2 regions of the Neobacillus sp. FW104-15D2 genome follow, and region 2 is predicted to be linked to the other one. Evidence: predicted binding sites of a transcription regulator. Region 2 holds the regulator's gene; the other holds the start of a gene.
The links. The regulator LexA, encoded in region 2, represses DNA repair genes until DNA is damaged. The targets are predictions, from matches to a motif close to CGAACATATGTTCG.

Region 1 (16,542 bases), on a different contig from region 2:
CTTTCTTAGAACATGCTATTTCCCTTCTGGTAATAAGGTTTATTTCTACTAACTGCCCAGTTTTTACTTATAATAACTACTAAACAACTTATGATTTTTTCTCAAATGGCTGTCTCAGAGTCAAACCTCTGGCAGTTAAGGAGCTCATAATAAAGTAGGGAAACCACTCTCGTGGCTTCCCCCTTATCAAACCATAAATGCCCAATTTTAGGCATACGCTTATTCATATGTTCGATCTGACAGCCGCTTATCAGCTTTTTGAGGCAACTGTTCCGTATTTTCCCCCTCCACCTGCATTCAGTGAAAGGGTACCTTCTCTCGCCCCCATGATGAGATCAGCTATTTTAACAGGTACAACCTGTTTTATGGCTTCATATGGCACTTCATGCAGGACTGCCATTTCTGTACCAAAGTGCTGAAGCAGAGTATCCAGCATTTTAGGACCTAATCCCGGAATAAATTCCAAAGGAACCTGATGTACATAAGGTGGTCTCCAACGTGGTCCCTCTTCTTTCGTTTTCAGTTCTCTGATCCGGTCAGAAACACCTTTAACTATCTTTTTCTTTCCGCAATGCTGGCATATTCCTTCATTTGGATCCATCACATGCATGCACTCCGCACAGACTGTTTTGTGATATTTCCCCAAAAGTGGATCGAGACCATAATTAGCGGCTATTTTACGCCCGCCTTCCCTTTTCAAAGCTTTCTCAAGCTCCATAAAAGTAGGTTCTTCCATTTCAATCACCTGATATTCACGGGCAATTTTCGCGAGCGAATGAGCATCTGAGTTAGTAAGAAAAGCATAAGGATGCAGCTCGCCAAGAGTATCAGCCATTGAAGTGTCGGCACTAAGTCCAAGTTCAACTCCATCTATGAGTGCCGGATCAAATACTTCTGTCAATGAACGCTGAACTCCTTTTCCAAAAAGGCTTTTAAAAGGAGTAAAAATATGAGCGGGAATAAACAATCCGCCAAGGCTTTTAACCACCTTTTGTAATTCCCTTCCTGTCACATAAATCCGCTGGGAACTTAGCTGAATATTTTTCAAATGACCGCTCAGCCATTGAGAAAAGGAACGCATTTCTTCCAGCCTTGGAAAAAAGCAAAGCACATGAATGGGTCCCTTGCAATTTTCATCATAAATTTCGAGTTCTGAACCAGGAATGATGGTTAAATCACCGTAGGCGAGCCCTCCGCCTTCATTTTCAACAATCTCCCCCGCTTCAATTAGCTGTTGCATTTCCAAAATGACCTCAGGGGAATGGCTATCGATAATTCCAATCATATTAAGACCCTTTTCATTCCGGGCATGTTTAATGATATTCGAAAAAGTAAGCGTTTTTGCTCCAGTAATTTTTACTGGCTTGCCTGATGCGGTTCGCCCGATGTGTATGTGCAAATCGGCGTAGTATTTTTTCATTTTCCAGATAACGCCTCTTGAAGCTGAAAGTACTGAACGGCGTAAATTGTTTTGGCATCATAAATTTTTTGTTCTTTTATATATTGCAATGCTTCCTCGAGAGTGATTTCTTCTAGATTCACAAACTCATCTTCATCAAGTGAAGCAGCATTTTCCTTCTTAGATAATCCCTTTGCCTGATAAACATGGACAATCTCATCTGCGAATCCGGGAGATGTATAAAAAGATACCAGCAGTTCAAGTGATTCACACTCATACCCTGTTTCTTCCTCTAACTCACGGCGAGCACAAACAGCCGGTTCTTCGCCTTTTTCAAGTTTTCCAGCAGGTATTTCAACGATCGCCCTTTCGAGCGGTTTACGATACTGTTCAACCATTACAAGTTTATTTTCATTTGTGACTGCCAGCACCGCTACGGCACCTGGATGCTTTATAATCTCACGCTTGGAGGTTTTTCCATTTGGAAGCTCAACTTCCTGAACCTCCAAGGTAACTATTTTTCCTGAAAAGATCTTTTCGGTATGAATGGTTTTTTCCTCAAGGCGGCTCATTCCTGTCACTCCTGTTCTAATCCGTTATGTTTTGCTCATACATTTTACCATACTTAGTATGGAGGGGCTGTCATGAAGGTTTATCTTCATTCAAAAGGCTTTATTATGGTCGGCAAAGGCTGGGAGATTGTACAAAAATTAAAGGAATACAATAAACATTATTCTTCCGTTTCTGAATGGATTCAATCCATTAAGGGTTAAAAGACACATCATTTGAAGTAAGCCTCCTTGTACCGTAAAATAGTGCAAAAAGGAAATGGGGCTGGCAGATGAAAAAACGTAAACTTGGAAAATCAGATTTAATGGTTAGCGAACTTGGTCTCGGCTGCATGTCGATTGGAACAGAGGAGAAAAAAGCAAAGTCGATTATTGAAGCAGCTTTAGAAGAAGGAATTAACTATTTTGATACAGCTGACTTATACGATTTTGGCGAAAATGAAAAGCTTGTCGGAGACGCATTAAAAAATGTCCGAGATAAAGTTATTATTGCCACAAAAGCAGGCAACCGCTGGAACGAGAGTCGTGAAGGGTGGTTCTGGGATCCATCCAAAGCACATATTAAAGAAGCGGTAAAAGACAGCCTAAAGCGGCTAGGTATAGAATATATTGACTTATACCAGCTTCACGGAGGAACTATGGACGATCCGATTGAGGAAACAATTGAAGCCTTTGAAGAATTAAAGTCGGAGGGTTTCATCCGCTATTATGGAATATCATCCATACGGCCAAACGTTATTAAGGAGTACATTCAAAAGTCCAGCATTGTATCAATCATGATGCAATACAGCATTTTGGACCGCCGACCTGAGGAGATTTTACCATTCATCCACGACCATGGCATTAGTGTAGTTACACGCGGACCGCTGGCCAAAGGACTGTTAAGCGATAAGATGCTTGAAAAGGCAACTTCCAAAGGATATCTTGAGTACGGGTTTGAAGACTTGAAGGAAGTCCTGCCTGTTATAAGAGAAAAAGTGGCTGGTGCCCGTTCCATGACAGAAATTGCTTTGCAGTATAATCTTGCTAATCCGGCCGTTGCATCGGTTGTTGCAGGTGCAAGCTCCACTGAGCAAATAAGGGAAAACGCAAGAGCAGTAAAAACCTCACCGCTGACTACTGAGGAATTAACTTTAATTCATTCTCTTTCCCGAGCAGATACTTATCAGGACCATCGATAAAATATATAAGAGGAGAGCCCGTGTTTTGGCTCTCCTCTTAATTTTTTGCCCAAAGCATTGCTTTTTTCTCCAACTCTTTTACAATCCCGTTTTTAAACTCAATATAAGAATCAATATCCCACGGAAACTTGGCAGCAGCCTCTTCCTTTACCTCAGCATATCGCCTTGCTTCATCCGGGAACTGTCTCAAATAATTCCGAAATACTAAGTGCCGCTTAATTTCAGGGTCCCCTTTTTCAAAACCATGCAGATGGATAAGCCTATTCCCCTTTTCATCACACTTAAAAAAATAACGTCTTCCCGCTATTCCGTATTCTTCTTTAGCTATATAACCTGACTTTTCGAATAGGTGTGTCTTTAAATCGAAATAATTTAAATTCTCAATCTCGGCGAGAATATCAATAATTGGCTTGGCACACAATTCCGGAACTGAAGTGCTTCCAATATGATAGAGATTTATTTTATAGGGAGAAAATTCCCTGCTGATCAGCTCTTTTTCTGCCTGAAATTTCTCTATCCATTCCTTATTATAAGGAACCACTTCAACCTTTCGCTTTGCCATCTATTTAAAATTTTTCCAATTCATTTGATTCTCGTTCAACAACTCTTCAAAGCTTTTATTCTTTTCACGAATCCTTCTTTCTTCCCTTTTTCGTGCTTCTTCCTCTTCTGCTTTTTTGGTTTCTGCTGCTTTTAGCTCCTGCTGCTTATCTTTTAATTGCCTTAATAAATCCTGATTGATCATATCTCCAAGCGTAACCGGCGCGTCATCCTTTTTTGTTTTTTGCTGGATGTTTTTCTTTTTTTTCATCTAACTTCCCCCTTATTTATTTGCAGTAATTATAACATTTAAAGATGAAACTATCCTTTTTGCCTTATCGCTGAAGGTTATCTATTTCCTATTTTCGCCCATCAGCTGAGTATAAAATCAATAACGAACTTTAAGACAGCTATTTTAAAAAAATATTTATGTATGTCCACTATTGTCCCTTTCAATATATACAAGCCATACATATCATTTATTAACTTTATAAAAAGGGTGGTGTTACTATGGGCTACCAAGGCGGTGGTGGAATGGGCAGCAGTTTTGCTTTGATTGTTGTTCTTTTCATTCTGTTAGTTATTATTGGGGCAACTTTCATGGGCGGCTACTAATATAGAAATAGCAGGTAGAATGGGCCTCTGAAATATAAATCACCTCACTTGGAAGCGTGTGTGAACACGCTTCTTTTTAAATCCTTGGCTCTATCCTGAATTAACTGTGTATAACTGTATTTCATTCATTTGTGTGCCAATTTTTAGGATTGACGTCTGTTAAGTTTCCCTGTTGGTTTCCACTTCCAGCGCACTCTTTCCGCTGGCGGGTTCGAGATCCTGCAAACTTCAGCGCCTAGCCCCTCGAGGTTGGCTCCAATCAATATTGGACCAAATAAAGAATGAGCTTTAACATAGCTAAATCCTTTAAAAATCCCATAAAAAAAGAAAGACGAAACTAGTAAAAGTTTCGCCTTTCTTTTTTTATTGCAATGTTAAAATGCATTCAATTTAACATTGTCGTCAACCTGAAGCTCTGCTTCTGTGGATTGAATAATGTCCTCTACTGAAAAACCTTCAGCCACTTCTACCAGCCGGAGTCCGTTTTCGGTAACATCCAAAACGGCACGATCAGTGATAATTCTGTTTACAACTCCCTTACCAGTCAAAGGAAGAGTACATTCCTTTAGGATTTTTGATTCACCCTTTTTATTCACATGCTCCATGATAACGATGATTTTTCGGGCTCCGTGCACAAGATCCATAGCGCCGCCCATACCTTTAATCATTTTACCTGGAATCATCCAGTTGGCGAGATCACCTTTTTCCGATATCTCCATTCCTCCAAGGATGGCAATATCGATATGTCCGCCTCGGATCATGGCAAATGATTCAGCACTATCAAAATATGAAGCACCTGGAATAGCAGTAACTGTTTCTTTCCCCGCATTTATTAGATCTGGATCTACTGCACTCTCTTCAGGGTATGGTCCAATTCCAAGGAGACCATTTTCCGACTGAAGCACTACTTGCTTATTCTCAGTTATGTAATTGGCAACAAGAGTTGGCATTCCAATACCCAGATTTACATAAAATCCATCTTCTATTTCTTTTTCTGCTCTAATGGCAATTTTTTCGCGAACATTGACCATCTTTATCTCTCCTTTCCCGCACTATCAAAACCTATTTTTTTACCGTTAGTCTTTCAATTCTTTTTTCCTGCTGTCCTTCAATAATAGCCTGAACATATATGCTTGGAGTGTGGATGTAATTAGGATCCAGCTCGCCAATTTCACAAAGGTTTTCGACTTCTGCAATGGTCACCTTGCCCGCTGCCGCTATCATCGGGCTGAAGTTCCTGGCAGTTTTGTTATACACAAGATTCCCCATCTTGTCGCCCTTCCAGGCACGTACAAGACTGAAATCAGCCGTTAAAGCTTCCTCAAGAAGATATTCTTTGCCGTTGAATATCCTTGTCTCTTTTCCATCAGCAATTGGCGTGCCAACTCCTGCAGGTGTATAGAAGGCTGGAATTCCCGCTCCCCCCGCCCTGATCTTCTCGGCAAGGGTTCCTTGCGGCAGGAGTTCAACCTCTAGCTCTCCTGAAAGCACCTGGCGCTCAAATTCTTTATTTTCACCAACATAGGAGCCGACCATTTTTTTTATCTGCTTGTTTTGCATCAGCAGACCAAGTCCCCACTCGTCAACACCGCAGTTATTTGAAATAACGGTTAAATCTTTTACTCCTTTCTCGACCAATGCGAGAATAAGGTTTTCTGGAATACCGCATAATCCAAATCCGCCAACCATAAGGGTTGCTCCGTCCTGGATATCTGCTACTGCTTCCTTAAAGGAAGTACAAATCTTTTTCATTCTGTTCTCTCCCCTCAAATTTCTCAGGCAAGCTCTACGATAGTTGCTACACCCTGGCCGCCGCCAATACAAAGAGTGGCCAATCCCTTTTGTGCCTGTCTGCGTTTCATTTCATGAATCAAAGTTACAAGAATACGAGCACCGCTCGCACCGATAGGATGGCCAAGTGCAATTGCCCCGCCATTAACATTGAGAATTTCCTGATTAAATTCTAGATCTCTGCCTACTGCTAGAGCCTGTGCAGCAAATGCTTCGTTTGCTTCAATTAGATCGATATCTCCAATGCTTAAGCCTGTCTTCTCAAATACCTTTCTAACGGCTTCTACCGGACCAATTCCCATTACGCTTGGATCAACCCCGGCATTTGCATTCCCTTTAATGGTAACAAGCGGGCGAACGCCAAGTTCATCGGCTTTCTTTCTGCTCATTAAAATTACAACTGCTGCTCCGTCATTAATGCCGGATGAATTACCAGCCGTTACGCTGCCCTCTTTCTTAAAAGCCGGACGCAGCCCTGCTAGTTTTTCAGCAGTTGTTCCCTTCCTCGGAAATTCATCCGTGTCAAAAATAACAGGGTCACCATTACGCTGCGGGATTTCTACAGGAATGATTTCATCCTTGAATTTTCCTTCTTCAATTGCTCTTACCGCTCTCTCCTGGCTCTGTGCGGCAAATTGGTCCTGTTCTTCCCTTGTAAGCCCATAGCGATCACAGATATTTTCTGCTGTAACACCCATATGGTAATTATTAAAAACGCAGGTTAAACCGTCTGAAGTAAGGGTGTCAATCAATTTCTGGTCACCCATTTTAAAGCCTTCTCTGGCATTTTTTATTATATATGGCGCCTGGCTCATATTTTCCATACCGCCGGCAACAATAACATCTGCGTCACCCGCAAGGATTGCCTGAGTGCCAAGGTGCACAGCCTTTAGCCCTGACCCGCAAACTTTATTAATAGTTAAGGCGGAAACGCTTTCAGAAATGCCCGCTTTTAATGATGCCTGCCTTGCCGGATTTTGGCCCAATCCTGCCTGGAGAACGTTCCCCATGATCACTTCATCAATCCATTCAGGCTTTACTCCCGATTGTTCGAGTGCGCCTTTAATTGCAGCAGCCCCCAATTCAACCGCGGAAACATTTTTCAGGCTTCCGTTAAAAGTGCCTATTGCTGTGCGGATGGCACCAACAATTACGACTTCTGTCTGTGTCATTTACATCCTCCCTTTGCTTTGTGCTACATTTTATTATTTCTAGTGAAAACGTGAAAATCCTTTTATTTTGTCAAAATTTCTATTATTCTTGATTTCTCCTAAAAAGTGCCTCTACAATGAAAATATGAATAGAGGAGGGAGAACATGCATCTTCAATTACCTGACAAAGTAACAATCATCGAGGTTGGTCCTCGGGATGGCCTTCAAAATGAAAAGGTTTTCATTCCAACAGAAATAAAAAAGCAATTTATTTCAGGGCTTCAGTCTGCGGGATTAAAAGAAATGGAACTGACGTCCTTCGTTTCGCCAAAATGGGTGCCGCAAATGAGCGACGCGGCAGAAATTGTGTCTGATTGCCTTGATCCTTCAATGCGGAGCATTGTACTGGCTCCTAACCGAAAAGGGATTGATCGGGTATACATGACTGACTGTCAATCCGTGGCTGTTTTTGTAGGCGTAAGCAATACCTTTAATAGGAAAAACATTAATAAATCAACGGATGAGAGTATGACGGAACTAACGCCAATTATCATGGAACTGAAAGAAAAGGGCTATTTTGTACGTGCATGTATTTCAACTGCATTTTACTGCCCTTATGAAGGAAAAATTGAACCTGCAGATACAATCAATCTGTGCCGCCAGTTTGTTAAAGCGGGTGTCGACGAATTGAGTGTGGCCGACACGATTGGCATGGCAGCGCCCACTGAAGCTTATTCCCTTTTTTCCATGCTGAAGGATACTTTCCCTGAAGTTCTAATGACTGCACACTTCCATGATACCAGAAAACTTGCGCTTGCCAACATTCTTGCTTCGCTTCAGGCTGGAGTAGACCGTTTTGATACTTCTGCCGGCGGACTTGGCGGGTGTCCTTTCGCTCCAGGCGCTGCCGGAAATGCAGCCACCGAAGATGTTGTTTATTTATTAGAAAGAATGGGAATCCATACAGGCGTTGATTTAACAAAGCTTGTTTCTGCCATTGATATTGTGAGACCTCATCTTACCAGAACCATTGACAGCGCTTATTACCAGCTAAATGCCCAAACTGTTTAGATTAGACGAATAACCCTGCTCCCAATCAACCATCTTATTAAATGACCACATTTGAAGGGAGATACGTTATGAGCCAAAAACGAGATAAAGGATACAGCCAAAAAGGAAAGCCCAACGCGGATACTGTAAAGAAAACAATTGCCGCGGAGGAGCTTCAAAAAGCCATTCATCCAACAAAGGGAGAAAACGCAGAGTAAATAAACTACTGTTCTATTTGGCTGAGCCGCAGATATCTGCGGCTCTTTTCATGCAGCGCAAGTCCTGTCAACCATTTCCGCTTTAGAGTGTTTTAAATTCATTTAAATGGTAAAATTAGAGAATACCGCTTTCTTTTTTGGGCTGCCTTAAAGCATAAATTTATCGTTTTCTTCTGGAGGGATTCTTTTGAGAAGGGCTTTACGTATTATATTTTCCACACTGTTTGTAATGTTTTCTTTTGGCATTTATTTTACAAACAGGATTATGTACATGCGGCGAAAAAAAGATCAAATCATTCTTGAACGCGAAAAAGAAACTGGATGGTTTAATCCGGAGCAATTTGAAGCCCTGCCAAAGCGGGATGTATTAATTTCCTCCCCCTTCGAATATTCCATTAAGGCACAATTAATCGAGCCTCATGACACCAACCGGTATATTATAATCTCCCATGGAGTAACAGAGAATAAAATTAATTCAATTAAGTATATGAATATTTTTTTAAACAGAGGCTTTAACGCCCTTATTTATGATCATCGCCGACATGGTGAATCAGGTGGAAAAACAACAAGCTACGGCCATTATGAGAAGTTTGATTTAAAAGCTGTAGTGGACTGGCTGAAAAGTGAAAAAGGGCAGGATATTTTCCTTGGTATTCACGGCGAATCTATGGGGGCTGCCACCCTGCTTTTATATGCCGGAATGCTTGAGGATGGGGCCGATTTTTATATTGCGGACTGTCCATTTTCAGATTTTAAGGAACAGTTGGCATACAGGTTAAAAAAAGAAATCAAGGTTCGGGGGGATATTTTCCTTCCGCTTGCCGACCTCTTCCTTAAATTTAGGGATAAATACTCGCTATCTGAGGTTTCACCTATCTCTGTCATTGAAAAAGTTAAACATCCTGTCCTTTTCATCCACAGCAAAAAGGACGATTTTATATTGCCTTCCATGACAGAAGAACTTTTTGAACATAAGCAAGGGCCGAAGATGCTTTTCATGCCGGAAAATGGGGCCCATGCTCAATCCTTAAGGGAAAACCGGGAAGACTACGAAAAAGCTATTGATGAGTTTTTAGAAAATTACGTGCTTTTATCAAAGCAATCAGTTGTTACAAGGTAATAAGCACAGAACCCTTCTTGTCTGGATCCGACTTGGAGGGTTTTCATTTTTTAGAAAGCTCTATACCTCCTTTCTTAACAATTAAAAGCAGCAAAGGGAGCTGCTTTTCATTTTAATTTATTTTAAATTTTTGTCCGATCAATAAGGCTCATTCGCCCGTTCAGGATTTCTCCAGGGCTTTTTAGCTGAAAGCAGTTAGAGACACCGGAAAAGTCCAGGATCATTTTTTCATCAAAAAAGACACTTCTTGATTCCTGAATATAAACAGGAATTCCGTTCGTTTGAATCTCTACTTCATCATTATCCAAATCCCTCTCCAGGGAAAGAACAGCTACCCCATTCACAGCACAGCCACATCCTTCAATATCATACAGCAGCTTTAAATAACCGCGATTTTTTGTTTTTTCTTCTATTTTTCGGGATGCCGCCTCAGTTATATTTATTTCCATTTGTTTTTCCCCTTTCCTTGCATAAGTATTTTAACACGGTGCAGGGAAATTTTATTTTCATTTGCTTTTTCCACCTCTTCCCTTTAACATTTAAAAGAGATAATGAAGAATTAAGGGGTGCTAAGATGTCAAAAGTCCAAATTAAGGTTAATGACAATGGTTCACTTCGTGTTTCTGGAGAAGTAGAACTTCTTGACGGTGAAGGCAATGTAATACAAACAAAACCAGCTTTCTCTCTATGCCGCTGCGGCCTTTCTAAAAACAAGCCATTTTGCGATGGTTCCCACAAAGGTGTTTTCCAATCAGAAGTACGCGCACAAAAAGAGGACGAATAACTAAAAATGTTTAGGCAGTTCCCTTGGGAACTGCCTTTTCCTTTTCTCCATTTATCTCCAGACCGGGTCCCTCATATCCTTAATCATGCAGCCGGGCATCAGCTATATTTTTTATAGGAATCCGATGGACCTCTCCAAAATTATCGACTATATGAAGGTTCTGCGATAGTTCATCCCAATAGTGAATTTTTCCGAGCACAAGTTCATAATTTTGGCCTCTATAATGAGTAATAGCAACTGTTTGGTTAAATTCGATGGCTTCACCAAGTACTTCGCTCATTAATTCAAGCTGCTGTTCATCCAATTCTTTTGGCTGTTCATATGAGTCTTCTTTTACCCATTCCCTTAGCATCTTTACATGCTCAGGAAGCATCATCGATGTCCATTTAATTCTTCCTCGGTCCCGGATCATCCAGTATCCCCCATTTCTGCATTACCTTTTATGCCCGCCAACAAGCTGTGCCCGCTGTTTTGCCGTTCCGGCAGAGGTATAGGAAACCGCCCGCAAGAGAGCTCCCGATCCAAATCTGTTGCGGATTCTATCCACCACGTAACCCAGTTCCCTTCTTTGGTCCCCGCGCGGATCAAACAAACTAAGCTGGATTTCACTGTCATCGATAATATTGCCGAGTGAAATGGAAATCTGCCTAACGGTTTTTCCCGAATAATTTTCATGAAATAATTCAAGACAAATGCGATATAAATCCATGGTGACGTTTGTTGGCTGAGCTACCGTCCGCGAACGGAGGAAACCTCCGCCAAATTCATCCTGGCTATAGCCAATACCTAAACTCACGGTGCGCCCGGCTTTACGATGGGAACGGGTTCTTCGGGCCACCTCCTCGCACATTTCGAGGATAACGTTTTGAATCTCCTGGGCTTCTTTGTAATCCCTTAATAAAATCTGGCTTTTTCCGAAGCTGATCTGCCCCTCAATAATCGGAGCGCCCATATCGGAAAGGTCGATTCCCCACGCATGGTAATAAAGCTGATTGCCCATGATCCCGAACTTTTTCTCCAATTTTTCCAAATCGTAACGTGCCAGCTGGCCGACAGTGAAAATCCCCATTCCGTTCAGTGTTTTTTCAACACGTCTCCCAATTCCCCACATTTCCCTAAGCGGGGAAACACTCCACAGCTTTTCCGGAACATCTTCATATGTCCATTCCGCAATGCCATGTTTCTTTGCTTCAAGATCAAGGCACAGCTTAGCCATCAGCATATTTGGCCCTATTCCTACTGCGCACGGCAATTGAAATTCACGTTCAATGTCATCCTTTATTTTCCTCGCAATAGCCCACACATCACCCCAAAGATGGAGAACTCCATCCACCTTGATAAAACTTTCATCGACACTGTATGTGTGAATAGCTTCCTTAGGAACATACCGGTTAAAAACGCGGGATATTTCGGTTGAAATCCGCAAATAGGTTCCCATCTTTGGTTCAACAATTTTAATTCGGGGATCGTTTGGGATTTCAAAGAGCCGCGAGCCCGTTTTAATTCCAAATTCCTTTTTCATCCGGGGAGAAGCAGCCAAAACGACACTTCCCTGCCTTTCATGGTTTCCAACAACAGCGAGATAACAGGTTAAAGGATCAAGTCCCTCCATAACAGCGGAACAGCTTGCGTAAAAGCTCTTCATGTCCACACATAAAATCTTTTTTTTTGGAAATTTGCTGTAATCAACCATTTTCCTTTCCTCCAGCCTGCTAAATAAGTAACGAACATCCGTTCTGTATCATTCTACCCATTATCTTAAGCGAATATGCGTTCTGTTTCAATGGAAATTTTTCCGAGAAAAGCAGAAGCGCCCGTTTAGCGACGTAAGGACAGGGGCCCACTTTAACTGAGATGAAGGAAACACGAAGTGCAAAGCGATTCGATGTTGACTTATCGTAGGGAGAAGTGGGATGGACACTAGGCGCTGGGCGCTGGAGCTAGACAATAAAATAAGATAAAAATTAAACTTTATTTCCCTTAAATAGGCTTCTTTACCATGGTGGATATTGGCGAAAAAAGAGGTATAATCAGGATTGAGGTGCGCCTAATGGAGAAAAAATTCATTTTAAAAATGATTAAAAATTGCTTTAAACAATATTATGCCGAGGCAGAAACATTGCCTCTTAACCAAGAGGATTATGAAGAACTTTACAAACGAACTCTAATAGTGATAGACGAGCATCCAGATGCAGAGCTATATGAAATCGTAAATGATTCGGTGTATGAATTTATAACAGGATGAAAAGAAAAGCGGGGGGCCGGTTAGTGAAGCAACTGCCTGAGTAAACTTTCTGAAAATCCTTCTCAGAATAAACAACTTGCAGCTTTGCGACGAGCTGAACATTAGCTTCTGTGAATAAGCTATGACGCAGGAGCACTTTGAAAGGTTCCATACTGACTTACCGACGGGAGGTGTGGGATGTACACTAGGCACCGGAGCTCGACACCAAAAAAGAACGGCTGCCTAAGGTTGAGGCAGCCGTTCTTTTTCATCCAGTAACATCAGTAGAAGAAATACTAAAATGCTTTTTCTTATTGGGGAGATTCATACAAATGGAAAGAGTAACAGAGAGAATTACTGCGATAAGTGAAAAAATAATGGAGACTGGCTGGAGAGTAAAGATATCTGCCAGGAAACCAAGAATAAGTGTGAAGATAATTTGAATAATGCCCTGCAAAAGATTTGTGACACTCATAAACCGCCCCATAAGACTGCCAGGTACCTGATTTTGCAGGAAAGTTGCAATCCCGGCATTGGCAAAGGATGCAAAAAATCCTAAAATAATAAACGCTGCCCCTGCAAAGACAAAATGGGAAGAACTATAGAACAGCAAATAACCAATCATATTAAAGAATAATCCGATTCCAATATATGATTTTAATGACAGACGGGAAGCCAGCGCAGTGCATGCAACCGAGCCTGCAAGGTAGCCCACTCCGGCCATGCTGCAAAGTATTCCGTAACTTCTGTCTGATAGATTGATTACTTTTTTAATAAAGGTTACCTCCTGTGAATCGAGAGCAAATCCAAACAGAACGGCTGCCTGAAATAGGATATAAATGAGCATAAAATAACCTGCACCTTTGGCAAATCGGCTAATTTCCACCCAGTCACCCGCAAGAAGAGAAAAATTCATTTTTTGTTTTTGGCTTTGAGCAGAATCAAGGCCAGGCAAGAAGTAAATGGCTAATGCACATAGAAAAAAGGATAAGGCATTTAAATAAATAGCCATATCAATGCTTGTAGAAAGGATTAAAACTCCAGAAAGGCCGGGACCAATTAAAATAGCGCCTGAATTGGCAAAACTGAATAAGGAGTTGAACTTTTGCCTTTTTTCAGCAGGCACCAATTTAGTTATGTAAGCAGCAGAGGCCGGACCAAAAAAGGCGGTACCGAGGTTAATAGCAAACAAAACCGCATAAACAGCCCAAACGGATGTTAAAAAAGGAATGACTGCTACAAGCACCCCTCTTATACAGTCCATTATTATCATGAGCTTCCGCTTATCAGCACGGTCAATAATACCTCCGGACCAGCTATTGGTAAACAGCATTGCAATTGGCCTAATGATAAACAAACCCGCCACTGCAGCAGCAGAACCAGTCATTTTGACAACCAATAGATTAATCGCCACTAAATAAATCCAGCTTCCTAAATTTGAGACCCCAATCCCTGTTACCAAAAGAAAGTGGTGTTTTCTGTCGTTCAAAAGTTCTCCTCCTCTCCCCTTTCGTGTATTATTCTATAGTTAACAGTAGAAACCCTTTAATATTTTCAAATAACGATTCAACATCTTAATTAAAAAGAGAGGTCCATAATGAATATTTTTGGTGAAAAGCTCGAGGGTGTTACATACAATCTAAGACCCGGCGCCTATGCCATCATTTTGGAGAATGGTAAAACGGCAGCAGTCAAAACATCAACGGGTTATTTTCTTCCTGGCGGAGGAATTGAAGAAAATGAAAATTATGAGGAATGCTTAAAAAGAGAATGCCTTGAGGAAATAGGGTTTAAAATCAATGTTTTGGACTTTGTCGGCAGAGCTAAGAAGTACTTTTATTCAACGACAAGGTTCGAATATATGGTAAGTGACGGCTATTTTTATTTTGCAGAATTAATCGGGGAACAACAGAAGCCAACGGAAGAGGACCATGAACTCGTCTGGATTAGGCGAAACGAGGCTAAGGATTTGTTTTTCCTCGAACATCAGGCCTGGGCAGTGGAAAAAGCATTCGAAGTGAATTTTAAATTCTAAAAAATAAGAGCAGGGTTGCCCCGGCTCTTATTTTTTATCGAATGCCCTCTTTCCAATCCGCTCAAACATGCGCGGAAAAAGAGCAAATACAATGCTGCCCATGTTCATCCAGCGCGGAAGATTAATCTCCCTGGTAGGGGTAAGCATCGCATCGACAACCTTCCGGGCAACATATTCCGGCTGAAGCATATACCTCTGAACATTTTTTACATATGTACCCTTCTCATCGGCAATCTCAAAAAAGTTTGTTGCTATGGGACCTGGATTGACCGCTGTTACAAACACATTAAAGTCTGAAACTTCCATTCTAAGGCTGTTTGTATAACCAAGAACCGCATGCTTGGTAGCGGAGTAAACACTCGATTTTGGTGTAGCTATTTTGCCCGCCTGCGAAGCTATATTAATAATATGCCCACTGTGGCGTTCACGCATTTCCGGAAGCACCATTTTCGTACAGGCCATCAATCCAACTACATTTACATTAAACATATTTTTAATTTCTTCCACCACAGCTTCATGCGCTTCACGAAAAATCCCAAATCCAGCATTATTTACTAAGATATCAATTGTACCCATCTCTTTTTTCACAGCTAAAAAAACATTTTCAATCATATCAGTCTGGGCAACATCGAGCTGATGGACGTAAACCCTGATCCCATGGCGAGCCTCCAGCTCCTTTTTTAGCAGCTGCAATTTATCAAGGCTTCTGGCCATGAGGGCGAGATTTGCCCCACGCTCTGCGCAGAGCCTGGCAATTTCGGCACCTATCCCACCGGAGGCGCCAGTGATCACGATATTTTTTTCCTTTAACCGTTCTGCCACAGCTTTCACCTCATCTAGCTTTAAAGAGAACAGGTCTGCTGTCCCCTATAACAATTTCTCCTATAGACTCCAAATAGTCAAGCTGAGCAACAGTTTCGGAGAGGGTCAGCCCAAGTTCACGGCGATAAACGGACGGAAATAAACGGCGGCAAATTTCGAACACGGTCATTTCTTCTTCCTCAAGCCAGCTCTTCACCTTCATTGCTCTGTCATGCTGGCGTTCCAGCCTTTTTTCAACCAGGTCAGGGAGATCTGTTACTTCCTCACCATGGCCCGTATAAACGAGCTCTATCGAATACTCCCGAAGTTTTTTTAAAGAGGCATTCAGCTGAAGCTGAGGTTTCGGCCTTTCTGTTTCACCTGGGATAGGCGGCTCCATAAGGGGATTTGGAGAGATATGGGCCAGGATAAGATCTCCGCCAATCAGCGTTCCATCACTTTCCCTTAACAGTACAATATGGCTTTGCGCATGGCCGGGCGTTTCAAGAACGGTCCATTCAGAAAGTCCTGGAATGGATTCCCCTTCCGCCAATAAACCTGTTAGGGATCTGTTACACGTGTACTTTAATGTATGCCTTATATGAGTGATGAACGGACTGAACTCCTCAGGCAAGCCAAAATCTTTGAAAAGCTTGCGATGAAAAGCCTCGTGCTCGGCATAAAAAGCGTCGGTCCTCATTATCCAGCGTTCATTGAGCCAATGACCATATACCGGCAGACTATCCGGGAAATAATCAAGCAAGCCGGCATGATCAGGATGATGATGGGTAAGAACAATTTGTTCGATATCATTCGTGCTAAGTCCCAATTCATTCAACTGATGATTTAGCGCCTCCCATGCCTCATCTGTCTTTGGTCCCGCGTCAATTAAGGTCAGACGCTCTCCCTTTACGACATAAACATTTACATCACCAACTGCAAAGGGTGTTGGGATGTTTAATTTTGCGATTCCATTTTTCCATTCTGTCATTTTTTCCATGCTCCTTAATACTATTCTCCAATAAAATTAAATCGATTATAGAATTAAGTGTACCCATTTTAGT
Region 2 (16,542 bases):
AAACACAAATGGCACCATTTTGGGCACCACCTATAAAAAAAGACCGATTGCACTCGGTCTCCTGCTTTATAATTATTAGTGAAAAGCTTTGGAATGATTGGGTTGGCGGGACTGCGTGGGAATCGAACCCACCTGACCTGGCACGCAGGTCACAAGCGGTTTTGAAGACCGTGGAGGACACCAGTACCCCATTCAGCCCCGTGTATGAGAACATATTTATTATACTAATAAAACAGCCTGTCTATCAATAGATTTCACTTAATTGCCAATAATAGACGATTGCTTGTCTAATATAGTGAAAACAGTCTATAATAAAGTGAAATTATTTTTTGTAGGTGAAAAGAATGCAGCAGCTGCACGGTTGGTTTTTATGGTTTATATTATTTTGGGTTCTTTTTCTGGTTGGATCATTTGGAATCGGCGGTTTCTTTATGTTCAGGAAGTTCTTGAAAAAGCTGCCAAAGCAGGATGGAAAGTCTGTTATGGACTGGGAAGAGCATTTTGTGAATAAATCCCTCCATTTGTGGCATGACGAAGAAAAAGTCCTGCTTAATGATTTAGTTAGCCCCGTCCCTGAATTATTCCGTGATGTGGCAAAACATAAAATTGCTGGTAAGATCGGTGAGTTAGCCCTAAAAGAGAACGCTTCACGCATAACTGAGGATCTGGTTATCCGCGGCTATATACTAGCTACACCAAAGCGCGATCACAAATTCTTGCGTAAAAAGCTAAACGAAAACAAAATTAGCGTTGCTCCATTTGAACATTTATTTTAAAACTGACAGGCTGCCCTGGCAGTTTTTTATTTTACCTTAAAACAAAAGCACCTGATAACAGGTGCTTAAGCTTTTCTTCCACTGTGAAGCTCCCTATAGAGCTTCTGATAATTCTTATACATCGCTATACGCCAAGGTACGATCATGCTGAATGCCAGCAGGAAGAACATGCCACTGAGCTGGGTAACATCAATTTCCGAGCTCAAAATTGTTTTTAGAACAATCCTGATGATAAGCAAGCCAATCAGGATAAACACAAAGGCTTTAGAGCGTTTTAGATAAATGTCGTTATCTTTGATTTCAAATGTAGACGTTTTAATTAGAAAAATAGAAAAAAACATTCCCACTGCAACGGCCTCGAGGATTTCCATTCCTGTCAGTCTGAAAGGCGGATAAAGATACATCAGGGCCCCTGTGCTCATAAAAAACGGAGGAAGAATTATTTTCCTTGCTGAAGCCGGTTTTTTCGCAGCTTTCAGTCTCACAAACATAACAGCTACAGCCATTAAGGCAGCACCAATCGAAGAAGCTATTACTGCGTTGCTCAAATCGATCATCCCTATCAAAATAATTTTAACAGCAACTATAATCACTGTATTTAACTGGTTTCACTCTATTTTATATCATACATTCTATCCTAAGTAATGATATTTTTCACTGAAAGAAATAAAAAAGCCTAAAATGGCTTTTTATTTCAGCACCCTATTTATGGCGTCCAGTACCCGGCCTTCGTCAAAAGGCTTTACAACAAAGTCCTTTGCACCGGTTTCAATCGCTTCGACCACCATTTTTTGCTGGCCCATGGCTGAGCACATGATGATTTTTGCTTCCGGGTCGCCCTGTTTAATTTGTCTTACTGCCTCAAGGCCACTCATCTCCGGCATGGTTACATCCATTGTGACAAGGTCAGGTTTTAACTCTTCGTAAAGTTTTACTGCCTCGCTGCCGTTTTCAGCCTCTCCCACTACATCATGGTTTGCTTTTATTAGAATATTCGTCAGCGTCATTCTCATAAATTTTGCATCGTCTACTATTAATATCCTTGCCAATGCTGTTACCCCCCTGGCATACCGGATTAAATCCCGAAGCCATCTTTCAATCTATTAATTTCAGCATTTTTTAGAACCATATCCATTAATATATCGGATTAACAGAATAATTTCAATTTATTGCTTCGCCATTCTCCACAGGTTTTTTAGAAGCCTGTAAATCCGCCAAAAAGACTCTGGAAGGCAATAATAATTTTAGTCAGCCAGTTAAAGAACAGCATGATTCCCATTACGATCATAATATAGCCGCCGACCATCATGATTTTCGCGCTGTTGCGGCGAATCCATTTCATACGGCCGATAAAGAATGAAAGGATGAAGAACGGGATGGCAAATCCCAAAATATAACCGCTCATATAAAGCATGCTTGAGCCCGGATTGGTTGCGGAAAGGGATAGAACGGCCCCAAGAATCGGACCTGTACAAGGCGTCCAGCCGGCTGCAAAGGCCATACCGATCAGGATGGATCCGATAAATCCGGAAGGACGGTGCTTGAATTCAAGCCGGCGGTCCTTCATAAGAAATTCTGGTTTAAATACGCCAACCACTATTAATCCGAATAAGACCATAAAGATGGCACCAAGCTGGCGGATTAAATCCTGATAGTTATAGAAAAAGCGTCCCAGAAGAGAGGTTGTAAATCCTAGAGCAACAAAAATAATGGAAAACCCGATCAGGAAAAAGACCGTATGCAAAATACTTCTTTTTTGAAGCATGGCATTTTCTGTTTTCAGCTCCCCTACTGACATCCCTGTTATGTAAGAAAGAAACGCTGGATACAGGGGAAGACAGCATGGTGAGATAAAGCTTAAAAATCCGGCACCAAGCGCCAGGAAGAAATTCACATCCGTATGCATATCAAACAACTCCTTTGTTCACTGTCTCCATTCTAACAAAATTTACGCCAAGTTGTTAATGTCTGATTTGAAACTTTTGTGTCCCGCAGTTAATTACTTAGTTAATAATGCCCTATACAAAATATGGGTTCTGTGATTGGATATTTATTTACATATATCTTTTGAATTGGTTACCAATATCAGGTATACTAGTAAAGGCTTGAAAATGGATTTCAACTAGACTCCATTTTAATAGATTGCAGAAAGGAACTTTGGCCGTGTTAAAACAGGATTTGCTAGAGATTATCGAAAAAAAGCGGTCAGAATTAATTCTGATAGCGACCAAAAACGGTTTGAGTTCCTCCATCGCCATCAAGTACAGCCAGGAGCTTGACCACCTTTTGAATGAGTACGACAAAAGGTACATTAAAAAAGTCCAAGTGCAGCATTTCTAAAAAATTAAAGTAAGACAATTTCATATGATAATTGAGAAAAAAGCCTGGGGGACGCCCCAGGCTTTCTTAATGTACTATTTATTAATTCACTACATCCTCCAGCCGTTCAACAGAACCGTTTTGCAGCAGGAACATTTTATGATATAGCCCTCTTAACGCAAGGAGCTCCTGATGGGTTCCTCTCTCTACAATCTCACCGTGGTGTAAGACAAGAATTAAGTCCGCATCCTGGATGGTGGACAAACGGTGCGCAATCGCAATCGTTGTCCTTCCCTTCCTCATTTTTTCAAGGGCTGTCTGAATGGCTTCTTCTGTCTCAGTATCAATATTGGCAGTCGCCTCATCCAAAACGAGAATCTTAGGATTGGCTGCCATCGTTCTCGCAAATGCTACCAGCTGACGCTGGCCGCTTGAAAAAGTGGAACCTCGCTCGACTACTTTATGATCGTAGGAATCCTCCAGTTTTTCGATAAAAGCATCCGCCTGAACGAATCTCGCAGCCTCCCTTACCTCTTCCTCTGTTATCGATTGATCATGGAGGCGAATATTGTCTTTGACCGTTCCATAGAAGAGGAACGGATCCTGAAGAACCAGCCCCATTTTTTCTCTTAATTCATCCTTTGCATAGCCCTGGATAGGAACCCCGTCGATTAAAATCTTTCCGCGCTCGAATTCATAAAAGCGCATCAGCAGATTGATAATCGAACTTTTGCCGCTGCCTGTATGGCCTACGAGGGCCACGGTTTCACCAGGATTCGCAGTAAAGGAGATATTTTTCAAAACATCCCTTTTACCATCATAGGAAAAAGAAAGATTCTGAAACTCTATTTTTCCCTGCCCGATTTGTACTGGCTGGTCTATGATTTGAGCTGGCGCAAGTGTGGTATCATCCAAAAGCTTAAACACCCTTGAACCTGCTACAATCGCCTGCTGAAAAAGAGATAGACGCATCATCATCTGATTAACCGGCTCGAAAAAGCGGTCCAGGTAATTGATAAACGCGTACAGCACCCCTATTTGAACAGAGGCAGTGAAAGACGTAATACCAAAAAAGCTTAATACCATAATCAGCCCGAAGGTATAAATCAGGTCGATTGCCGGCCTTAGCAGCAGTCCGTCAATTTTAATATTTTTCATTCCGGCATTGTAATGCTGGTTATTAATATCTTCGAATTCGTTTCTTAGCCTTTTCTCCTGGCGGAATACCTGGATTATGGACATTCCCATCAAAGATTCGCTAAGCTTGGCATTCAGCTGACTGAGTCTTTCCCGCATATCGAGATAGTACTTGGAACTGTATTTCCGGTACATGGCCATGACCAAGATAATAATAGGAATAAACACGACACACAGAAGCGCCATTTTTACATTCAGGATGAACATGGCAATTAATATACCTGTTAGCAAAAATCCGCTTTGAATAAAGGTTGCCAGTACGGTTACGAACATATCCTTAATCGCTTCGGTATCATTTGTTACCCTTGAGACGATACTTCCTGCCGGCGTCCGATCAAAATATTTAAGACCGAGTGCCTGAACCTTAGAAAACACGTCTATTCGCAGCTGCTGGATAATAAACAGCGCCAGCTCTTGAAATTTTACGAGCTGGAAATAAAGGATGACCATTTTCACCACTTGTATTCCCATATAAGCGATTCCCAGCATCAGCAATGGCTTGTATACAAGGTTGCCCGGTGTAAGGTAATCGTCAATAAAAATTTTAACGAGATATGGGCCAACAATATCACCAAGTGTCGTGATCAAAAGGAATGTAAACGCGAGAATAAGATCTTTTTTGTACGGTTTTGTATAGGATAGCAGCCGAAAAAGGATTTTCCTTTGATCTTTTTCGGTCAGCATTTCTGTTTTTTCCATTTTAGTGCCCTCCATGCTCTACCAGTTCTTCTAGCTGCTGCCTTAAATACATTTCCTTGTACCAGCCACCGGCAATCATCAATTCCTCATGCGTTCCTCGCTCCGTTATCTTTCCTTCATCCATTACAATAATCAAATTAGCATGCTGGATGGCACTTAGGCGGTGAGAGGTAATGATGGTTGTTTTGCCTGCACGATTTGCTTTAAGGGCAGATAGAATGGCTTCTTCTGTTTTAGCATCAACTGCTGATAATGAGTCATCCAAAATCAGTACCTCAGCATTCATTAGAAGTGCACGGGCAATCGAGATCCGCTGCTTTTGTCCCCCTGAAAGAGATACTCCACGCTCACCGACAACTGTTTTATAGCCATCCGTAAATTGAGTAATATCATCATGGATATTCGAAAGGCTTGCCGCTTTTTCAACCTCTGAAAAAGGAACAGTTGGATCGGTAAAGGCAATGTTTTCAGCAATCGTCGCTGAAAATAGAAAATGATCCTGTGGGACATAGCCAATCGCTTCCCGCAGCTTTTCATGCTTATAATCCCTTATATTTTTATCGCCAAAAACGATTTGGCCATTGGTTATATCAAATTCTCGAATGAGGAGCTTTAATAGAGTCGTTTTCCCTGAGCCTGTTTTGCCGACTATTCCTAGTGTCTCTCCCTGCATCAGTTCAAAATGGGTATCTCTTAGAACCGGTTCATTTTCACCTGGATAGGTAAACTCTTCTATATTATATTGGATGACGCCACTTGGAACTTCATCCGTTAAGCCTTCCTTATCCTCAATATCGACCTTTTCAGCCAGCAATGCGGCAACGCGGTCATAGGAAGCCCGGCCGCGCTCGACAATATTAAAAAGCCATCCGAAAGCGAGCATTGGCCAAATAAGCAATCCAAGATAAGTTGTAAAAGAAATCAGCTGGCCAATTGTCAGGTCTCCATTGTTAACATACTTAGCTCCAAACGCAATTGATAGAAAGAAGGAGATAGCGACAATGATTGAAATCGTTGGGTCGTATAAAGAATCTATTTTTGCCACAACAATATTCTTCTTTACAACATCCTCAGACTGCCTGCGGAAATCTTCTATATCTTCCTTTTCCTGTCCAAACGTTTTAATGACTTTAATACCGGTGATGCTCTCCTGAGTTTTATCATTTAAGTCAGAGAAAGCTTCCTGTGCTTTATGGAAGGTGCGGTGCAGCATGGTTCCAAACCAGCTTGTCAAAAACGCCATAACCGGCATAGGAATTAGGCAAATTAATGTTAGCTTCCAGCTGACCGTAAAAGCCATCGCCAGAATAACAAATCCGCCTGTTGATAAGGAGTCTACAAGCGTTAGAACCCCAGCCCCAGCTGTCTGCTGTATTGCCGAAATGTCATTAGTGGCATGTGCCATGAGGTCGCCAATTCTCCTTTTCTGGTAAAATGCCGGCGACATCGTCGTAAAATGCTGATAAAGCTTATTTCTCAGCTGCTTGGAAAGCTTTACAGCCGACCCAAATATCATGATTCTCCAATAATATCTAAGAGTGTACATGCCAATTCCTGCTCCAGCCAGAACAAGAATCCATTGAATGAGAATCCCTTTTGTCAGGGTTCCCTCTTTGATTTCGTCTGCCATGATTCCTATTACTTTTGGAGGAACCAGCTGCAGCAATGCTACTAACAAAAGCAGAAAAACCCCTGAAATATAAGCTTTTTTCTCTTGTTGAAAAAACCATTTTAAATCTAAAAATATTTTCATATAACGCCTCCGTAACCCCCTGAGAAGATTTGTTTCTGTGTATTTATTTCGGAAAACTAAGGAAAAAAACTCCATATTGCCGAATTTTAATTTTATCAAATATTTTCACAATAATAAAGATTAAAAAAATATTTCTTCCCAATGAAAAAAGCACCCATAATCATATGAGTGCTTGTCCGATTCGCTAATCAGAATTTCTTCTATAAATTCTGAACGAATAAGTGCAAGAAAGGCTCTGCTGTCGGCTATAAGCGAAGCAATTGCCAAGTTACTTTATTTCGTTTGTTTGTTCATTGCTGCCATCATTTGATTGATCTTCTTCTGGGATGGTTTCATACCCATTTGCATCATCATCATTTTAAGCATTTGTTCATTGATTGGCGGATTTTTCTTCAAGTAGGTCATCATGTATCTACGTGCAATGAAAAATCCTAGTGCTATACCGACTACTAGAGCCAGGACACCAACTAGAATGTTAATTCCCATTTAAATTTCCTCCTTCATGTTGTCTAACATACAGTGTACTAAACAAAGCTCAATTATACAATATCCGCCTTTATTTAGACAAATTTTCTTTCCTTTATAGGCTTAAGCCACCCAAACCGGCTTTTCTCCAGATCGATGGCTAAAAAAGAAGTTTCACATTTCCGCAGCACTTCAAAAAAGACCGTTTCGGCTTCATAGCTGCCAGAACCTTCAACATATATTGCCTCTCCACGGACTTCCAATGTTGCCCTGCTTAGCTTTCCGCTTATTTCTATGGAATATGTGCCATTTTCTGCACTAAATCCTTTATCATTTCCAAGTTTTTTTTGAATCATCTGGTGAACGCGCAGTACCGGTATCGGCTTGGTAATGAACTTAATTTGTTTATCGATTATATACTTTAACTCGCCCTTTGAAAATTCACTTTCCCTGAACAATTGAAAAAACATGCGCTCTCTTCCGAAGTAATGTGCAGCAAATTCATCTTCTATTAAATATAGCCGATACTTTCTCACCACAATCTCTCCTTCGCCAGGCAACTCTATTTTCTTCATTATAAAAAAAAACTAGTAAAAATTTTGTCTTAAGGCGGCGAAAAATATGTCGAATTCATAATTTTCAACTATTTATTTTATTATAGCGGACATTTCCAAAACTTGTCACGTGAGATGGCAGAGGTCTCCTCAAATAGTCAACTGTATTTTACAAAAAGAACCGCTCCCTTTTCGCGGACGAATTGTCAAGCTTGGCAGTTCGTTCTTCCGCTGGAGTGTCCCTCAAAATTTTCCAACTTAAATGTTTTGGCGCATGAGAGATAAACTTCCACGCGTTAAACCTTGAATTTGGCGCATAGCAGAGACATTTCCGCGCGTTAACTATTGAATTTGGCGCATAGCAGAGATATTTCCGCACGTTACTATCTTTTCTAAGAACACAAAACAAAAAAAGCTGTTTCAAAAACCACCATATCGGCAGTCTCTGAAACAGCTTAAAAGTATTATTTATTTAGTAAAGCTTTTACACGTGCTACTACATTTTCAGTTGTAAATCCGTATTCTGCCATTACTTTTTCACCAGGAGCAGAAGCACCGAAGGTATCGATACCCAATACTTCGCCTTCGTCGCCTGTGTACTTGTGCCAGCCAAATGAAGAACCCATTTCGATTCCAAGGCGTTTCTTCACTGTTTTAGGAATAACAGATTCTTTATATTCCTTGGACTGAGCTTCAAAGCGATCCCATGAAGGCATGCTGACAACTGCTACATCAATACCTTCTTTTGAAAGTACTGCTTGAGCTTCTACTGCAAGACCAACTTCAGATCCAGTAGCAAGCAATAACGCATCTGCCGTTTCTTTAGAAGCAGGTGAGATTACATAAGCTCCTTTGGAAACTCCTTCATAAGCATTCTTGTCAGTATCCTTGATCGTTGGAAGGTTTTGACGAGTTAATACAAGCGCAGTTGGCTTGTTTTCAGACTCAATAGAAAGCTTCCAAGCAGCAGCTGTTTCATTTCCATCTGCAGGACGAATGATTGAAAGATTTGGCATAGCTCTTAAAGCAGCCAGTTGTTCAACTGGTTCATGTGTTGGGCCGTCTTCACCAACAGCAATACTGTCGTGTGTGAACACGTATGTTACTGGAAGTCCCATTAATGCAGCAAGGCGGATTGCCGGACGCAGGTAGTCAGAGAATACAAAGAATGTACCGCCGAATACCTTGATTCCGCCGTGTAGCGCCATACCATTGAGGGCTGCGCCCATGGCGAATTCACGCACACCAAACCAGATGTTTTTGCCTTCGAATGATCCTGGCAAGAAATCGGAAGATCCTTTAATCATGGTTTTATTGGAACCTGCAAGGTCTGCAGAACCACCAATAAAGGTTGGAAGATTTTTTGCAATGCCATTTAAAACTTCATGTGAAGATTGACGGCTTGCAACGGCCTTTCCTTCTTCGTATACAGGAATATCCTTGTCCCATCCCTGAGGAAGTTCATTTGCCATTGCTTTTTCAAGCTGGCTGCCGAGCTCAGGGAATGCGTTTTTATATTGAGCGAAAGAATCATTCCATTCTTTTTCTTTCTTCTCGCCATTTTCAACAATCATTTTTTTGAAGTGGGAATAAACTTCATCAGGAACATGGAAATCCTGTTCGAAAGTCCACTTATAAGCTTCCTTAGTAAGCTTCAGTTCATCTTCACCAAGTGGCGCGCCGTGAACACCTGAAGTACCAGCTCTGTTTGGTGAACCGTAACCAATGACGGTTTTAACCTCAATAATAGTTGGACGATCAAGATCACCTTTTGCTTCTTCAATTGCTTTTGCAACTTCGTCCAAATTATTTCCGTCTTCTACACGAACATATTGCCATCCGTAAGCAAGGAAACGATCTTTTACACTTTCAGAGAAAGCTTGTGATAATTCTCCATCTAGGGAGATATCATTTGAATCATAAAGCACAACCAGACGGCCAAGCTTTAAGTGGCCTGCAAGAGAAGCAGCTTCTGCTGAAACGCCTTCCATAAGGTCTCCGTCCCCACAAAGTGCATATGTAAAATGATTTACAAGTTCATAGTTTTCTTTGTTATAAACACTTGCCAGATGGCGTTCTGCCATTGCCATACCAACAGCCATAGCAATACCTTGTCCAAGAGGACCAGTGGTAGCTTCTACACCTTCAGTGTGATGGTATTCTGGGTGCCCTGGAGTTTTGCTTCCCCATTGGCGGAATTGTTTAATGTCTTCCATTGGCAGGTTATAACCTGATAAATGGAGCAAGCTGTATAAAAGCATGGAACCATGTCCTGCTGATAAAACAAAGCGGTCACGATTAAACCATTGTGGATTATTTGGATTGTGGTTCATAAAACGAGTCCACAGTGTGTATGCCATAGGAGCAGCTCCCATTGGCAAGCCTGGGTGTCCTGAGTTTGCTTTTTCGATAGCGTCAATTGAAAGTGTTCGAATAGACGTTACTGATAACTCATCAATAGTTTCAAACATAAATTACATCCTTTCTTTAACCCTTGGATATTGGTTACATCCTTATATTATAGGTCTAAAGCGATTAATACAACAAAAGTGAATGTTGTAAGCGCAGTCACTTTAAACCAAGGCTGTCCTGCTTGAATTTGAAGTTAAAATCTGTAAATTTCTAGTCAATAATGCATATTCCCTCTTTATCATGACACAAACAGAACAAGATTATGAAAATAAAAAAGGAGTACATTTCTGCACTCCTCTTCATTAATGAAGTTTTTGATTCCTTTTACGCTGCTTGAGTTTATCAGGTGTTACATCATTGCCTTCCGGGTCGATAATCTTTGTATTCGTTAAAGTATCCAGCATGGAGGAGCGAAAGGTCTGAAGATATTCTTTTCTAAGGGCGGACTGTTCCTTAGCCTCTGCTTCAGAAAGTGAACTTTCCTTCGCTTTTTTCGCTAACTCATTTATTCTTTTCATTTTCTCTTTTGAAAGCATGCTTGTCCCTTCTTTCTTGAGGTTTCTATTATTAGATCAACAAGATCAAATTATTTTTCTAAATATGACAACTGATTTTACTAAAAAAAAGACCCATTGGCAAGCCAAAGGGGTCTTTACGTTTTATATCAGTCCTCAGCATCTAGGTCCTCCATATGCTGCTGATATCTTCTATGTACGGTAGCTTTGGAAACCTGGTATCCAAAACCCCTAAGCGTGGCGGCAATCTCGGCAAAAGTAAGTCCATTTCTTTTCAAACGCACTATTTCGTCTATGGGCACTTCAATCTTATCCCTGCCGGCTCCCTCACCTTGGTTCTTTAAATTCCTCTGAGGTTTGAAGCCATTTTTCACTGCCCGTTTCATTCCTCGTTTGATTTTTATATTATGGAGCTTCCGCTGGTATTCTTCCACCATTCCAACAATTTTTAACACCATCGAATCAGATTCGGATAATTGCAGCTCTCCGTTATGATAGATGCTATAGAGTTTGATGCCTTCTTTTAAAATGCAATGAAGGAGGGCAATTTTTGCATTACCTCTCCCCAGCCTGGTTTCATCCTGTATTAATACTGCATGAATATCGGGTTTCCTTATTTCATCCAGCAGCTGAAGAATACCTTCCCTCTCCAGGTCATATCCGCTGGCCTGCTCCCTTATAATTTCTGCAATTTGAAATTGGTTTTGGCTGGCCAGTTGGGTTAATTCTTCCTCCTGCCTGATTAAGGAGGTTTCCTGTGTTTCCTTATCCGTGCTGACTCTGCAATATATAATGGCATTCATGAAGCAATCAGCCCGCTTTCTTTATATTGATTATTCCCCTGCTGCACTGGCAAGCTCACCAGTAGATAAGATTTCTTCTTTTACCGGAATAACAAGCTCCTGGCCAGGAATCAGCTTGTCCCCATTTACTTCATTATGAAGCTTTATCCAGCTTACAAAGCGATCCTTTGACATATTGTTTTCTTCTTTATATTGATCAGCAATCTTCCAGATTGAATCACCTTGAGAAACAGTGACTTTTATGTAATTGTTCTCGTCTGGAGAATCCAATGTAAATGATAGAACCAAAGCAGATAGACAGCTTAAACCTACAAGAATAATAGCATAGGAATACTTTTTCCACATTTTCTTCATCTCAAGCACCTCTATTAGAATATATGTTCGCATTTGTTGATTTGATTATAAACCGAACGTTTGTTTCACGTCAACAAAAATATTCGAACTTATGTTTGTATCAAAAATGGGAACATGTTATAATAAAATCAACATAAACCAGACGAGGTGCAATCTAAATGGCAAAATTATCAAAGCGGCAGCAGGATATCCTTGACTTTATCAAAGGGGAAGTTAGGAAAAAGGGCTATCCGCCATCCGTTCGTGAAATAGGCGAAGCAGTTGGACTAGCTTCCAGTTCTACAGTCCACGGCCACCTGGCCCGCCTGGAAAGCAAAGGGCTTATTCGCAGGGATCCTACTAAACCAAGAGCTATTGAAATATTGGAACTTGAAGAAAGTATGCATATACCCAGGGCAAGCGTAATTAATGTCCCAGTTGTCGGTAAGGTAACAGCTGGTCAGCCGATCACTGCTATTGAAAATATTGAAGAATACTTTCCCCTTCCTGAGCGGATCGCTCCAGCGAATGAGCATGTCTTCATGCTTGAGATTATGGGTAATAGTATGATAGAGGCCGGTATTCTCGATGGCGACTACGTTATTGTTAAACAGCAAAGCACTGCTAACAACGGTGATATCGTAATCGCTATGACCGAAGAAGATGAAGCAACCTGTAAGAGATTTTTCAAAGAAAAGGACTATATCCGATTACAGCCTGAAAACTCATCTATGGATCCGATTATTGTAAGAAATGCCTCAATTTTGGGTAAGGTTATTGGAGTTTATAGAGATATTCACTAGGAAGATAGACTTTATAGTAAAAACCGTGATTTTAAACGATTTAAGGCGAGGCAGTGCAAAATGCCCGCCTTTTTTGTTTAAAATTATTCTAATTTAACTGATTGGTATTTTTATACAGTTATTTAGAACTATTTAATTTTTTGGAAAATTCAGTATTTTAACTCATGTATAGGGTTTTCTTTTTCGATATAATGAACACACAACACGAATAGCCTTAGGTCACAAAAATATTTAGGCTTAAGGGAGTGTGAGGAGTTCATGTTTTTCAACATTGCTTTCTCCATCATATTAGGTGGCATGGTCGGTATCTGCAGTCATATGAGAAAGAACGGAAAGCTTGTAGTGCCTTATCGCACCAAGAAATTTTTGTACCCTGGTTTTCTACTGGAAATGTCCTTGGGTTCCCTCGCTTCAGTCCTCGTTATACTCTACGCGGAGCCAACCTCACCCGTACAGGTGGCCTTCCTCTCAATCCTGGCGGGTTATGGAGGTGATGCTGTCATTAGAAGATTTGATGTTTTAGGCTCAAATCATCACGGAAAATAGAGAGAAAACCGCAATAACTTCCCTTAACCGCCCAATTTAGCATTGGTCAAACTCACGGCTCACCTTTTATTCATAAGGTATAACTAACCCATAAATAAAAGAGGTGAGGAAATGCCCCCGTATATGTTTCCCGGATATCAGCCACATGGAAGCTGGCATCACGGTTATCCCCCATATGGTCACGGATATGGATACCATCATCATCATCAACCTTATTACCCATACCCACATCACTATCCTGTAGGATACCACCATGGCCCGTTCCATTATGGCGGCGGTTATCACCATCCTTATTAATTGAAATAGTTTAAAAGAAAAATTGAAAAGGATGCCCGCATCAAGGACATCCTTTTCTGTTTGGTTATACGAAGTAATCGAACATAGGATAACCCCTGGTTCGATTAAATCATGTTAATTTTTTTATCATCAGATAACAGCTATCTAATCGAATTTTATCAACTATTCTTTAGGAATAAACTTAATATGCAGGTCATTATTGATATCAATGGTATCTCCATCTTCCAATTCCAAATTGTTAAACTCAGGATTATACCATTTGCTATCGCCTACACCAAACATTTCATTTACTTTGCCTCCATCATCAACAATGAAGTTACCTTGACCGCTTACAGCTTTACAATCGTAAAGTCCCGCATCAATATCACGGCCAACGACATATTTACCAGCACCGAAAGTTTTAGTTTTTGCTGCCAGTGCTTGAGCTGCTGCTTCGGCGGCTGCTTTTTCTTCGGCTGCTTTCTTTGCTGCCTCCGCTTTTGCTGCTGCTTCTTTCTTTGCCTCTTCCTGTTTTTTCAGTTCAGCCGCTTTGATTTGCGCTTCTTTTTCCTTGTTTTCACGCTCTTGCTCACTCATTGCAAAAAAGGGAGCCGCTTCACTAACCTTATTAGAAAGCTCTTTATTATCTTTTGTAAGTCTATTAATTTTAGCTTTATTTGAACCAATTTCATCTTTCAATTCCGCATTCTTAGCATTAGCGGCCTTTACTTTGGAATTGGCATTATCCAGATCAGCACCAGAAGGACCAGTGTTAGCACCTATAATAAGAGCAATCAAGGCAGTTAAAATATACTTCCATCTTCTTTTTACAAAACCTAATACTTTATTTCCGCCTGTATTTCCTTTATTCAAATCGACCAACTCAACCCATCCCTTTTACATATAAATTTAATCCAAATGTAATTATAATGTTATTGACATAGAAATTGTCCCTTTTTCTAAAAAAAGAACTAGGGAATATTCCCCAGTTCCTTAAATGATTTTATCTAAATTGGAAACCAAATTACTCGGCGACTCGTATCCATGCTATGTTACAAAAGTTCAATGTTTACTTTATCGCAGGGAGTGCGTGATGGAGATATGGCCCGTGGGGGAGCAAGAATGAAGAATTATGTCGTTTTTTGTTTAAAATAAAGGGTTTCAAAATGGAGCGGAACTTGGTAAAATCAGTTGTGCGGATGTCTATTTATGTAAAAAGAGGTTGGATGATGGAAAACTTACTGATATTTTCTCCTTTTGAACTAAAGATTTATATCGAATACTTGAGAATTGATTTAATCGACAAAGGTCAGCAGCTCGGTTTAATTAACGAAGTAACCATTGAAGCCAGCCAGGAGCTGGATTATTTTATTTTTCAGTATCAATTGCTGACTGGATCGAGAAACATCCCGGTAGTATCGGCTGCTTCTTTTTAAAGTAATAGGGAAATACATATACCACCTTCCATTTCCCTCCCCAGCCCAATAACTTGTTCCTCTAGATTTCTCCCCTTTACCTATATTCTGAATAAAACCCGGAAGTTCATATTAGCCGGAGTGGCCCATAAAATACAGGATGTTCATATCTTTCTTTATTCGGGCATAACCGAATAAAGAAAGGCATTCTTAAACGAAGCCGGGCATTTAATAGAGAATCCGTGCATTTCCTTAATAAATTCGTGCATTTCCTCTGAAAAATCTTGCATTTCTTCGAGAAACTCGTGCATTTCTTTGATAAACCCGTGCATTTCTTCGATAAAGTGGGGTATTCTTTCTTCACCGAGAGGGTATAACCATCGAAAACATCCGTATTCTCCATAAATGTATTGAATATTAACCTAAAAAACTCTTTTTCAATAAAAAAGGTTTGTATTTTTCATCAAAAACATTATAAGGGCGTATCGCCAACTACCAAATACCCCTAAACATATGCCAAAAAGGCGTCCCAAAAGGAACGCCTCTCCAAACTTTTATTCCTCCTCACAAACAGCCCATACGGACAAGCAGCCGCCATTTACCGGGAATGTGGCACTGCCATCCTCCCCGATTGTAATTTTCTCCTCCCGTGAATGGGTGATATCAACCCACACTTCGCCAGCTCGTTCCTCGCCAACATTCATCGTTTTTTCACCATCATCACCATTTGATACTACAACCGCACAACCTGAGTTCTGTACGGCAGGGATTCCTTTCCGAACCCATCCAATGGTATTTGGATGATCAAAGTAATCGACCTGTTCTCCGTAGGCTTTAAACTGTCTTACATAGAGAAGCCTATCGATGATATCCTTCATTCCATCGCGAGGTTCAGGCCCTTTGATTCCGTAATAATCTCCATAAAAGACGCAAGGTAAGCCTTCCTGGCGCAGAAGAATGAGCGCATAGGCACTTGGTTTAAACCAGGGTTCAACCCAGGATTGAAGGGCTTCATACGGCTGTGAATCATGATTATCCACAAAGGTCACTGCATTAAGAGGATGTGATTTTACAAGAGTGTCATCAAAAAGCGTTGATAAATCAAACTCACGACCCTTTATAGATGCTTCGTGCAGCTTGTAATGCAGGGAAACATCAAATAAATCGATTTTAAATTCAATATTATCCAGGAAGTTGCGGCATGCCTCCAACTCAGAATTCCAGAACTCTCCTACAACGTAGAAATCTTTTCCACAATGAAGCATCATTTCTATAACAAATTGTCTAATAAAATCATGGTTTATGTGTTTAATAGCATCGAGGCGGTACCCGTCACAATGAGTTGAATCATAGAGCCATTTGCCCCATCTGGTCATTTCTTCCCTGACATCTTCCCGATTGTAGTCTATATTGGCAAACATCAAGTAATCATAGTTGCCAAATTCACTGTCGACATTTTCATTCCAATTTTTATCGTCACCGCAAATCCGGTAAACACCGACTCTTTCTGTTTTATTATCATAATCTGTTCCATTAAAATGCTCAAAGTTCCATTTAAAGGTTGAGTATTTATCACCTCTGCCCGGGAAATCGAATTTTGTCCATCCTTCGATGTCAAAGGGTGCTGAGATTTCCTTTGTTCGGTCATTAGGGTCCACTTCGATAACCTTAAATAA

Region 1: the regulator LexA is predicted to act here: its motif matches at 12,143-12,156, upstream of AC3WR0_RS15850 (Y-family DNA polymerase).

The regions. Positions count from the first base shown of each region.
Region 1 is NZ_JBYTCJ010000020.1:1,744-18,285, reverse strand. It holds gene AC3WR0_RS15930 (endonuclease Q family protein) at 251-1,420, opposite strand; gene AC3WR0_RS15925 (NUDIX hydrolase) at 1,417-1,971, opposite strand; gene mciZ (Z-ring formation inhibitor MciZ) at 2,044-2,172, shown strand; gene AC3WR0_RS15915 (aldo/keto reductase) at 2,241-3,149, shown strand; gene AC3WR0_RS15910 (GrpB family protein) at 3,187-3,711, opposite strand; gene AC3WR0_RS15905 (YqkE family protein) at 3,712-3,960, opposite strand; gene AC3WR0_RS15900 (YjcZ family sporulation protein) at 4,200-4,304, shown strand; gene AC3WR0_RS15895 (CoA transferase subunit B) at 4,679-5,335, opposite strand; gene AC3WR0_RS15890 (CoA transferase subunit A) at 5,367-6,056, opposite strand; gene AC3WR0_RS15885 (acetyl-CoA C-acetyltransferase) at 6,080-7,267, opposite strand; gene AC3WR0_RS15880 (hydroxymethylglutaryl-CoA lyase) at 7,412-8,317, shown strand; gene AC3WR0_RS15875 (hypothetical protein) at 8,386-8,514, shown strand; gene AC3WR0_RS15870 (alpha/beta hydrolase) at 8,702-9,634, shown strand; gene AC3WR0_RS15865 (iron-sulfur cluster biosynthesis family protein) at 9,757-10,083, opposite strand; gene AC3WR0_RS15860 (CDGSH iron-sulfur domain-containing protein) at 10,209-10,418, shown strand; gene AC3WR0_RS15855 (YolD-like family protein) at 10,498-10,830, opposite strand; gene AC3WR0_RS15850 (Y-family DNA polymerase) at 10,852-12,111, opposite strand; gene AC3WR0_RS15845 (YqzH family protein) at 12,469-12,663, shown strand; gene AC3WR0_RS15840 (MFS transporter) at 12,911-14,131, opposite strand; gene AC3WR0_RS15835 (NUDIX hydrolase) at 14,240-14,677, shown strand; gene AC3WR0_RS15830 (SDR family NAD(P)-dependent oxidoreductase) at 14,705-15,499, opposite strand; gene AC3WR0_RS15825 (MBL fold metallo-hydrolase) at 15,510-16,469, opposite strand.
Region 2 is NZ_JBYTCJ010000001.1:326,560-343,101, reverse strand. It holds tRNA gene AC3WR0_RS01700 (tRNA-Sec) at 104-200, opposite strand; gene AC3WR0_RS01695 (DUF2621 domain-containing protein) at 345-776, shown strand; gene AC3WR0_RS01690 (CcdC family protein) at 842-1,324, opposite strand; gene AC3WR0_RS01685 (response regulator) at 1,466-1,825, opposite strand; gene AC3WR0_RS01680 (cytochrome c biogenesis CcdA family protein) at 1,972-2,682, opposite strand; gene AC3WR0_RS01675 (aspartyl-phosphate phosphatase Spo0E family protein) at 2,940-3,116, shown strand; gene AC3WR0_RS01670 (ABC transporter ATP-binding protein) at 3,198-4,991, opposite strand; gene AC3WR0_RS01665 (ABC transporter transmembrane domain-containing protein) at 4,993-6,744, opposite strand; gene AC3WR0_RS01660 (YneF family protein) at 7,018-7,230, opposite strand; gene sirA (sporulation inhibitor of replication protein SirA) at 7,305-7,745, opposite strand; gene tkt (transketolase) at 8,228-10,234, opposite strand; gene AC3WR0_RS01645 (DUF896 domain-containing protein) at 10,478-10,711, opposite strand; gene AC3WR0_RS01640 (YneB family resolvase-like protein) at 10,840-11,493, opposite strand; gene yneA (cell division suppressor protein YneA) at 11,524-11,847, opposite strand; gene lexA (transcriptional repressor LexA) at 12,006-12,629, shown strand; gene AC3WR0_RS01625 (DUF4257 domain-containing protein) at 12,888-13,175, shown strand; gene AC3WR0_RS01620 (hypothetical protein) at 13,287-13,472, shown strand; gene AC3WR0_RS01615 (hypothetical protein) at 13,635-14,333, opposite strand; gene AC3WR0_RS01610 (aspartyl-phosphate phosphatase Spo0E family protein) at 14,618-14,887, shown strand; gene AC3WR0_RS01605 (alpha-amylase) at 15,421-16,542, opposite strand, start outside.